DNA from 2 places in the Saccharopolyspora gregorii genome. Region 2 is predicted to be linked to the other one. Evidence: riboswitches for the same ligand, from Rfam matches in the RefSeq annotation. Region 2 holds a riboswitch; the other holds the start of a gene.
The links. A riboswitch is a leader RNA that binds a small molecule or an ion and turns the genes downstream of it on or off. The one in region 2 is predicted to bind cobalamin.
Positions count from the first base shown of each region.

Region 1: another riboswitch for cobalamin. It lies ahead of H1226_RS07990 (ribonucleoside-diphosphate reductase subunit alpha); the one in region 2 lies ahead of H1226_RS06280 (putative cobaltochelatase).

Region 1 is NZ_CP059556.1:1,806,148-1,811,031, reverse strand. Features, by position in the region: gene H1226_RS08000 (helix-turn-helix domain-containing protein) at 1-684, shown strand, start outside; gene H1226_RS07995 (bifunctional metallophosphatase/5'-nucleotidase) at 776-2,485, opposite strand; cobalamin riboswitch at 2,704-2,927, shown strand; gene H1226_RS07990 (ribonucleoside-diphosphate reductase subunit alpha) at 3,050-4,884, shown strand, end outside.
Region 2 is NZ_CP059556.1:1,433,678-1,438,561, forward strand. Features, by position in the region: gene H1226_RS06270 (S1 family peptidase) at 272-1,051, shown strand; gene H1226_RS06275 (GNAT family N-acetyltransferase) at 1,240-1,707, shown strand; cobalamin riboswitch at 1,777-1,905, shown strand; gene H1226_RS06280 (putative cobaltochelatase) at 1,964-4,111, shown strand; gene cobO (cob(I)yrinic acid a,c-diamide adenosyltransferase) at 4,570-4,884, shown strand, end outside.

The DNA.
Region 1 (4,884 bases), 370 kb from region 2:
AACGCGCACTACGGGCGGGCGCTGGACTTCGGCCGGGACGGGGCGGATCCGCTGGCGATCGCGCGGACGCTGTACGCGGCGGGGCGCGCCGAACTGGACTTCGGCGATCCGAACTCGGCGCTGAAGCTGTTCCAGCTGGGGTCGATCCGGGCCGAAGCCTCGCCGCTGGTGAGCTCGGTGCTGCAGCTGAACTCGGCGTGGGCTGCGGCGCACGGCGAACGCCGCGGCTCGGTGCGGCGGATGCTCGACCAGGGGCGCGCGCTGCACGCCACCGCCGAGATCGAGGCCGACTACCCGATGTTCCGCTGGTTCGGGGAAGCGGACGTGCTGGGCTTGACCGGCTCGGTGCAGCTGGTGGTGGGCGAGCACGAATCCGCGGCGCTGCACCTGTCCCGGGCGGTGGCCGCCCGCGCGCCCGGGGAGGTGCGGTCCGCGGTGTTCGAGCTGGCGAGCCTGGCGGAGGCGAAGTTCGCGCTCGGCGACCACGCGTCGGCGGTGCGGCACGGGCGCCGGGCGGTGCTGCTGGCCGGCGGGGTGCGCAGCGCCCGGCTGCGCGGCAGGCTCGCCGGGCTGCGCCGCCGCTGCGCGGAGCTGGTGGGCGCGCGCCACGCCTGGCGCGACTGCGCGGAGGAGCTGGCGCTCGGCATCGACGGGGTCATCGCACCCCGGCCGGTCCCCCGCTGACGGTGCGGCGGACCTCCGGCGGAACGGCGGGAGGAAGTGGCCGTGCGGAAGGAGGTCCCGGCGGCGCGAGGTGCGCCGCCGGGACCTCGGCTCAATCCTTCGCGGTGATGCGGTCCGGCGCCGGCGGCACCACGTCGGGGTGCTCCGCCAGGTAGCCCAGCAGCGCGTCCAGGTCCACCGGCCCGCCCGCGACGTCGGTGCCCTCGGTGAAGCCGCTGAACCCGTCCCCGCCGCCGGCGAGGAAGTTGTTCACCGCCACCCGGTACGGCGCGGCCGGGTCCACCGGTGCGCCGTCGAGGGTGAGCCCGGAGACCTTCGACCCGATGGGCGCGGACCGCGAGTACTCGTAGTGCAGGCCCGCCGACACCTGCAGCACGTTCTCGCCCTCCGGGCTCCACTGCTGCTCCAGCACGTCCCGCAGCTGCGCGCCGGTGAGGGTCATGGTCTGCATGGTGTTGCCGAAGGGCTGCACCGCGAACGCTTCGCCGTAGGTGATGACGCCGTCGCCTTCGCCCGCCGGGGAAGAGGCGTGCGGCAGGTCGGCGCGCACCCCGCCGGGGTTGGTCAGCGCGAGCTGCGCCCCCGTGTCGCGGGTGGCGGCGAGCTGCGCGTCGGCGATGACGCTGCCGAGGCCGGATTCCCCGGACGGCGCCGGGGTCTTCAGCAGGTCGCCGGTGGCGGTGCCGACGGCGCGGTTCGCGATCGGCGCCGCCTTCGCGCGGGCTTCCTCGACGAGCGCGGCCGTCTCGGCGTCGGGTTCGACGTCGCGGGTCACGACCTCGTTGCGCGCGGTGCTGCTCTCCCGCACCACTTCGCGGGTGTCGCGGTCGACGCGCAGGTCCAGCACCGACAGCAGCCTGCCGTAGGAGGCGCCTTGCACGAGGGGACGCGGGTCGCCCGCCGGGTCGGTGGCGGTGCAGGTGTACTGCTGGTGGCTGTGCGCGCTGAACACGGCGTCGACCTGCGGGGAGACCTGTTCCGCGATGCGGCTCGCGGGGCCGCCGGGGGTGACCTGGCAGGAGTTCGGGCCGCCGCCGTCGGCTTCATCGCCCTGGTGCAGCAGCACGACCTGCGCCTTGACGCCGAAGCGCTCCAGCGCGTCGGAGGTGCGGTCGATGGCTTCGACCTCGTCGCCGAACCGGAGTCCGCGCACCGCTTCGGGGCTGACCACGTCGGGCAGGTCCTGCAGGGTCGCGCCGATCACGCCGATCGGCACCCCGCCGGAGACCTGCACGGTGAACGGCAGCAGCGCGGGGGCACCGCCGTCCTCGAAGGTGACGTTGGCGCCGAGGTACGGGAAGTCCGCGCCGGCGAAGGAATCCCGGAACTCGCAACCGTCCTGCGGGTGGCAGCCGCCGGTCTGCAGCCGTTGGAGTTCCTGGTAGCCCTCGTCGAACTCGTGGTTGCCGACGACGTGGCCGCGCACGTCCTGCGAGTTGAGGAAGTCGACGGTGGGTTCGTCGTGGAACAGCGCGGAGTTCACCGGCGAGGCGCCGACGCTGTCGCCGGTCGAGAAGACCAGCGAGTTCGGCACCTCGTCGCGCAGCCGCTGCAGGTGGGTGGCGAGGTAGGCGGCGCCGCCGGCGTCGACGGTCCGGCCGTCGTCGAGCTCGATCTGCCCGGAGGACCCGGTGGGCGGTTCGAGGTTGCCGTGCAGGTCGTTGAAGGTGATCAGCCGGACGTCGGTGGTCGCGGGCGGGTCCTGCGGCGCGGCGCCGGCGGTGGCCCCGGTGGCCGTGGCCGCGGTGGCCAGTGCGGTGGCGGCGACGGCGAGTCCGCGTCGCACGCGGTGGGCACGCATGGTTCGGTCTTCCTCCCAGGTGGTGATCTCGGGAGGCAGTCTGCCCGGGCCCGCTGCCGACCACCACCGATTCCGCGTCACACCTCGCGGTCGTGCGGAGCCGCCCGCGGCCGGGCAGGATGCGGCCGAGGAGTGCGCGGACGACTACCGAGCGCCTCCGCACCGGCACCGCCACGCCGATGATGATGGGGTCCGGATCACCGCCGAACCCAAGATGTAGTGTGGCGCCCGCTGATGGTTCGCCGGTCCGCCCGGCGTGACAACAGGGAACCCGGTGCGAATCCGGGACTGCCCCGCAGCGGTGAACGGGAACGACCGCCGTCACCACCTCCCGGTGGTGCAGCACTGGACGCTCGGCGTCCGGGAAGCGACGGCCAGTAGGCCCGGTGCCGAGCACCGGTCGCCCGTGAGTCCGAAGACCTGCCATCGGTGCGCGCACGAGGGGTGCGCGCCGTCCGGGACCTCGCGGGAGGGTCGTGGGACGAGCGGTGCCGTGCGCGCCGCGGGTCCTGGCGCGTTCCGAGGAGTTCCGGGCAGGTGTCCGAGCTTGCGAGGAGAGAGCCAGTGACCGAGTCCACGACCCGGCCGTCAGCGACCGCGGTGGTACCGGCAGGAGTGCGGGTGCTGCGGCGCGACGGAACCGTTTCCGGTTGGGACGAAACGAAGATCTCCGTGGCGTTGACCAAGGCGTTCCTGGCGGCCGAGGGGGATTCGGCCGCGTCGTCGTCGCGGTTGCACCAGGTCGTCGCGGAGTTGACGGAGCAGGCCGCGCAGGGAGTGCTGCGCCACGCCGGCCCCGAGGGCCTGGTGCACATCGAGCAGATCCAGGACGTGGTGGAGCTGGCGCTGATGCGCGGCGGGCACCACGGCGTCGCCCGCGCCTACGTGCTCTACCGGGAGGAGCACGCGCAGGCCCGCGAAGCCGAGGCGCGGCGGACCGAGGACGCCGCGCCCGTCCTGGAGATGACCGCGCCGGACGGCACCCGGGTGCCGCTGGACTGGGAGCGGGTGTCGACCGTCGTCGAGCAGGCCTGCTCGGACCTCGACGACGTGCGCGCCGACCAGGTGCTGCGCGAGGTGCGGCGCAACGTCTACGACGGCATCAGCTCCGCGGAGCTGGCCGAGTCGCTGACGATGGCGGCGCGCACCTTCGTGGAGGCGGAGCCGAACTACTCGCTGGTGACGTCGCGGCTGCTGCTGGACAAGCTGCGCCGGGAGGCGCTGAGCTTCGTCGCGGGCGAGCCGGCCGAGGCCGACCAGGTGCAGATGCGGGACCGCTACGCCGGTTACTTCGCCGACTACGTGCGCCGCGGCATCGAGCTGGAGCAGCTGGCCCCGGAGCTGGCCCGCTTCGACCTGGAGCGGCTGGGCGCGGCGCTGGACGCGGACCGGGACATCGCGTTCGGCTTCCTCGGCCTGCAGACGCTCTACGACCGCTACCTGCTGCACGAGGACGGGGTGCGGTTCGAGCTGCCGCAGGCGTTCTTCATGCGGGTCGCGATGGGCGTGGCGCTGCGCGAGGACGACCGGGAGGCGCGGGCGATCGAGTTCTACGACCTGATCTCCTCGTTCGACTTCATGTGCTCGACGCCGACGCTGTTCAACGCGGGCACCACCCGCCCGCAGCTGTCGTCCTGCTTCCTGACCACTGTGGACGACGACCTGCACGGGATCTTCCACGGCATCAGCAACAACGCGCTGCTGTCGAAGTACGCGGGCGGGCTCGGCAACGACTGGACCCCGGTGCGGGGCACGGGCGCGCACATCAAGGGGACCAACGGTTCCTCGCAGGGCGTGGTGCCGTTCCTGAAGATCGCCAACGACACGGCGGTCGCGGTGAACCAGGGCGGCAAGCGCAAGGGCGCGGTGTGCGCGTACCTGGAGACCTGGCACGTGGACGTCGAGGAATTCCTCGACCTGCGCAAGAACACCGGGGACGACCGGCGCCGCACGCACGACATGAACACGGCGAACTGGGTGCCGGACGAGTTCCTGCGCCGGGTCGAGGCCGACGAGCCGTGGACCCTGTTCTCCCCGGACGAGGTGCCGGACCTGCACGACCTGTACGGCACCGCGTTCGCGCAGCGCTACCGGGAGTACGAGGCGGCCGCCGAGCGCGGTGAGCTGAAGGTGTTCCGCCAGGTCCGCGCGGTGGATCTGTGGCGCCGGATGCTGACGATGCTGTTCGAGACCGGGCACCCGTGGATCACCTTCAAGGACCCGTGCAACCTGCGGTCGCCGCAGCAGCACGCGGGCGTGGTGCACTCCTCGAACCTGTGCACCGAGATCACGCTGAACACGAGCGAGGACGAGGTCGCGGTCTGCAACCTCGGTTCCATCAACCTCGCGCGGCACGTGACGGCCGAGGGCCTGGACGTGGAGCGGCTGCGGCGCACGAC
Region 2 (4,884 bases):
CGCGGAGGCGCCGGTGAGCGCGCGGCCCACTGGTCGAGGTTTCACCGGATCGGGGGTGATCTCGGTTCCGCGTCGTCGCGGGCACCGGAGATCTTGACTGAGTGGGCGGGACGAACCACCTCTGCCGAAGCAGTGTTCCGAATTTTTTCCCGCCTAAGTCCATCTTAACGAAAAATTATCATGAGCCGATGTGAGCTCGCCCTCGTCATCCCGGCGTGATCGGGCCGCTACCGTGTGCCGCCGAACGACGCCGCACGTCCAGGAGGCAGCCGTGCCCGACCGATCCAGCCCGCTCGCCCGGATCGCCGCCGGAGGCGCTGCCGCCGCCACCGCGGCCACCGCCGCGCTCGCCGCACCGGCCGCCGCCGACCCCGCGCAGGAACGCGTGCTCGGCGGCACCGACGAACGCGCGGCGCCCTGGGTGGTCGCGCTCACCGACCAGGCCGGGCGCCAGTTCTGCGGCGGCACCCTCGTCACCGAGATCAAGGTGGTCACCGCCGCGCACTGCGTGGACGGCCACGACGCGGCGGAGCTGCGCGCCGTCACCGGCCGCCCCGACCTGCGCACCACCGGCGGCGCCGACACGCCCGTCGGCGACGTCTGGGTGCATCCCGAGTTCCGCGACGTCACCGGCGGGCACGACGTGGCGGTGCTGACGCTGGCCGCACCGGTGCGCGAACGACCGCTGCCGATGGCCGGGGCCGACGAGACCGCCCGCTACCGGCCCGGCACCCCGGCGCGGGTGCACGGCTGGGGGCGCACCACCGAGAACGGGCCCACCTCGGCGACGCTGCAGTCCGTCGAGGTGCCGATCAGCGCGGACGCCGACTGCCGCGCCGCCTACCCGGGCTACGAGCCGGGGACGCGGGTCTGCGCGGGCCCGCCCGAAGGCGGCCGGGACGCGTGCGCCGGGGACTCCGGCGGACCGCTCGTCGCCGACGGCAGGCTGATCGGCGTCGTCTCCTACGGCACTGGCTGCGGACGTCCCGGAACACCCGGCGTGTACACCCGGATCTCCGGGGTCGCCGACGACGTCGCCGCGCGGCTCTGAACCCGGCGTCCCGCACCGCGGGACGGGCCGGTGCCGCCCGGTGCTCGCGCCGCGGCGGTGCACCGGTCGCCGTGCGCAGCACCGACCCGCTCCGAGGCCCGCGCGCCCGGGCGCGCGGGACGTGGTGTGCGCTACTTCCACCGCAGGTGACCCCGGGTGTCGTAGCCGGAATGTGATATCCCGTTGGGGTGACCCTGCAACCGCTCGCCACCGCCGTCCACCGCGCCTACACGGCCGACCTCGACGCCGAGGACTTCTACCGCATGCTCCGCTTGCGCGTGGACGTGTTCGTGGTCGAGCAGCAGTGCGCCTACCCGGAACTGGACGGCCGGGACCTGGAGACCACCACCAGGCACTTCTGGATCGACTCCGCCGACGGCTACGTGCTCGGCTACCTGCGCCTGCTCGAAGACCCCGACGGCACCTTCCGCATCGGCCGCGTCGCCACCGCCAAGGACGCCCGCGGCCTCGGGCTCGGGCGCAAGCTGATGCGCGCCGCGCTCGCCGAGATCCAGCGCGCGCCGGCGACGCTGTCCGCGCAGACCTACGCGCTGGAGTTCTACCGCGGATTCGGGTTCGAACCCTCGGGTGAGGAGTATCTCGAAGACGGCATCCCGCACGTCGACATGCACCGATACCCGGGTTCGCCGCGCTGAGCGAGCCGCGCCGGTTCCTCGCCCGTCGCGGGGATGCGACGATGCTCGCTGGTCCCAGCCAGGGCAGGTCAGGAAACCGGTGCGACACCGGTGCGGTCGGCGCCACTGTGACCGGGGAGCGGATCTCCCCCGCGAGCCACCGGGCGCTGCCGCCTGGGAAGGCCGGAGTTCCGCGCTGATCCGGGAGCCAGGACACTGCCTCGCCCAGGCGCAGCCGACATCGGGGCGTCCGAGACCCGAGGAAGGAACACCTGGCATGACTGCTCCCGCGAGCCCGCGGTACCCGTTCACGGCCGTGGTCGGGCACGACGACATGCGGCTGGCGCTGCTGCTCAACGCGGTGCACCCGCGCATCGGCGGGGTGCTGGTGCGGGGTGAGAAGGGCACCGCGAAGTCGACGGTGGTGCGCGCGCTCGCTTCGCTGCTGCCCGCGCTGGACGTCGTGCCCGGCTGCCGCTTCGGCTGCGAACCGCGGCGACCCGACCCGCGGTGCCCGGACGGCCCGCACGCCGAGGTCTCCGGGACGACACGCCCCGCGGAACTCGTGGAACTTCCGGTCGGCGCCACCGAGGACCGGCTCGTCGGCTCACTCGACCTGGAACGCGCGCTCACCGAAGGCGTCAGCGCCTACCAGCCCGGGCTGCTGGCCGCGGCGCACCGCGGCGTGCTCTACGTGGACGAGGTCAACCTGCTGCACGACCACCTGGTGGACCTGCTGCTGGACGCCGCCGCGATGGGCCGCGCGCACGTGGAGCGGGAAGGCGTGTCGGTGACGCACGCCGCCTCGTTCCTGCTCGTCGGCACCATGAACCCGGAGGAGGGCGAGCTGCGCCCGCAGCTGCTCGACCGGTTCGGCCTCACCGTGCAGGTCGCCGCCTCCCGCGACGTCACCACCCGCACCGAAGTGGTGCGCAGGCGCCTCGCCTTCGAAGCGGACCCGGCCGGCTTCGCCGAGCGGTGGGCCGCCGAGGACGCCGCGCTCGCCCGCCGCATCGCCGACGCCCGGTCCACAGTGGAATCGGTGCGGCTGCCCGACGCCGAGCTGCGGCGGATCTCCGCGCTGTGCGCCGCGTTCGACGTGGACGGGATGCGCGCCGACCTGGTGCTAGCCCGCACCGCCGTGGCGCACGCCGCGTGGCGCGGCGCCGACGAGGTCGCCGAAGCCGACGTGGAGGCCGCGGCCCGGCTCGCGCTGCCGCACCGGCGCCGCCGCGACCCGTTCGACGAACCCGGCGTCGAGGAGGACCAGCTGCAGCAGGCCCTCGAAGACGCCGCCCAGCACGCCGAGCAGGAACCGGCCGACGACCGGAACGCCGGCGACGATCAGGACTCCGCCGACGATCAGGACTCCGGCGACGAACCGCCGGAAGGTCCCGACGACGGCCCCGGCGGAGGCGGTGGTGGGGCGCCCGACGGCGGACCGGACGACGGACCCGACGGGCCCGGTGGCGGCGAAGCCCCCACTCCGCCGGACTCGCCCGCGCCGAACGGCGACGGCGGTTCCCGGCGCGAGGACGGCCCCGGCCAGGCTCCCGCGAACAAGCCCCCGGCCGCGCCCGCGCCCGCGTTCCGCGCCCGGCTGCTCGAAGTCCCCGGCGTCGGCGAAGGCGCCCCCGGCCGGCGGTCCCGCGCCCGCTCCCGCAGCGGGCAGACCGTTCGGGCCTCCACAGTGGACGGTCATGGCGTGCACCTGCCCGCCACCCTGATCGCCGCCGCCCCGCACCAGCGCACCCGCGGCCGCAGCGGCCCCGGCCTCGTGCTGCACCGCGACGACGTCCGGCGCTCCGTCCGCGAAGGACGCGAAGGCAACCTCGTGCTCTTCGCCGTCGACGCCTCCGGCTCCATGGCCGCCCGCGAACGCATGTCCGCCGTCAGCGGCGCCGTGCTCTCGCTGCTGCGCGACGCCTACCAGCGCCGGGACAAGGTCGGCGTGGTCACCTTCCGCGGCGACCAGGCCGAACTCGCGCTGCCGCCCACCTCCTCCGTGGAGATCGCCGCCACCCGGATGCGCGACCTGCGCACCGGCGGCCGCACCCCGCTCGCCACCGGTCTGCTCAAGGTCCACCAGGTCATCGGCACCGAACGCACCCGGGACCCGCGGCGGCGCCCGCTGCTGGTGCTGCTCACCGACGGCAAGGCCACGGTTCCCGCCGGTGACGGCGGAACCGGGCGCGCCCGCGCGAAGCGCGCGGTGCAGGACTCCATGCGCGCCGCCGGACTGCTCGCCGGGCTCGGCGTCGCCTCCGTCGTCGTCGACTGCGAGCAGGGCGTGGTGCGGCTCGGCCTCGCCGCCAAGGTCGCGACCGCGCTCGGCGGGGCCTGCCTCCGGCTCGACGAGCTCTCCGCCGACGCCGTCGCCGGAGTCGTCCGCGCCGCCCGCGGCACCACCGCCGGCGCAGCTTGATTCCGATTCGATTACGACACCGGCCGGGCGGAGTAGGAATATCCCGATGTAGTTGGTAAGGTGTTCTTCGTCCACCTGACCCCCAGGGGTGGACCACGAAGCGCCCTCGCGCTCCCGATGACCCCCAGGTCGGTCGAGCGCGGGGGCGCTTTCTATTGCTTGGGGGGTCGTGGTCGTTTTGCTCGGGGGGCGGGTGGCGGAACCTCAGCTGTTCCCTCGCTGCGGGATCGTTTTCACCGGTGGCTCCGCCACAGGAGAAAACGCTGTCCTCGCGAGGAAACAGCTGAGAACCCGCTGCGGTGCCGGTTGCTCGGGTGGTCGGCAGGTCAGCGGCTTCGCCGCTGAGAGGATCAACTGATCAACTGATCAATCGGTCGACTGGTTGGGGTCGGTCGGTGGTGGTGAGGTCTGCGACAGCGGGGTGGGGTGGTCCTGGGGGTGGCTTAGGGTCTGGGGTCATGCCTCAGGGAAAGCCGAACGTCGTTCCGCAGGACGGTCTCACCACGCGGCAGCGTCGCAACCGTCCGCTGCTGCTCGTGCACACCGGGGAGATGAAGGGCAAGTCCACCAGCGCCTTCGGGCTCGCGCTGCGCGGCTGGAACCAGGGCTGGTCCATCGGGGTGTTCCAGTTCGTGAAGTCGGCGAAGTGGAAGGTCGGCGAGGAGAGCGCGTTCCGCGCCCTGGGCAAGCTGCACGACGAGACCGGTGAAGGCGGCCCCGTCGAATGGCACAAGATGGGCGAAGGCTGGTCCTGGGCCCGCAAGCAGGGCAGC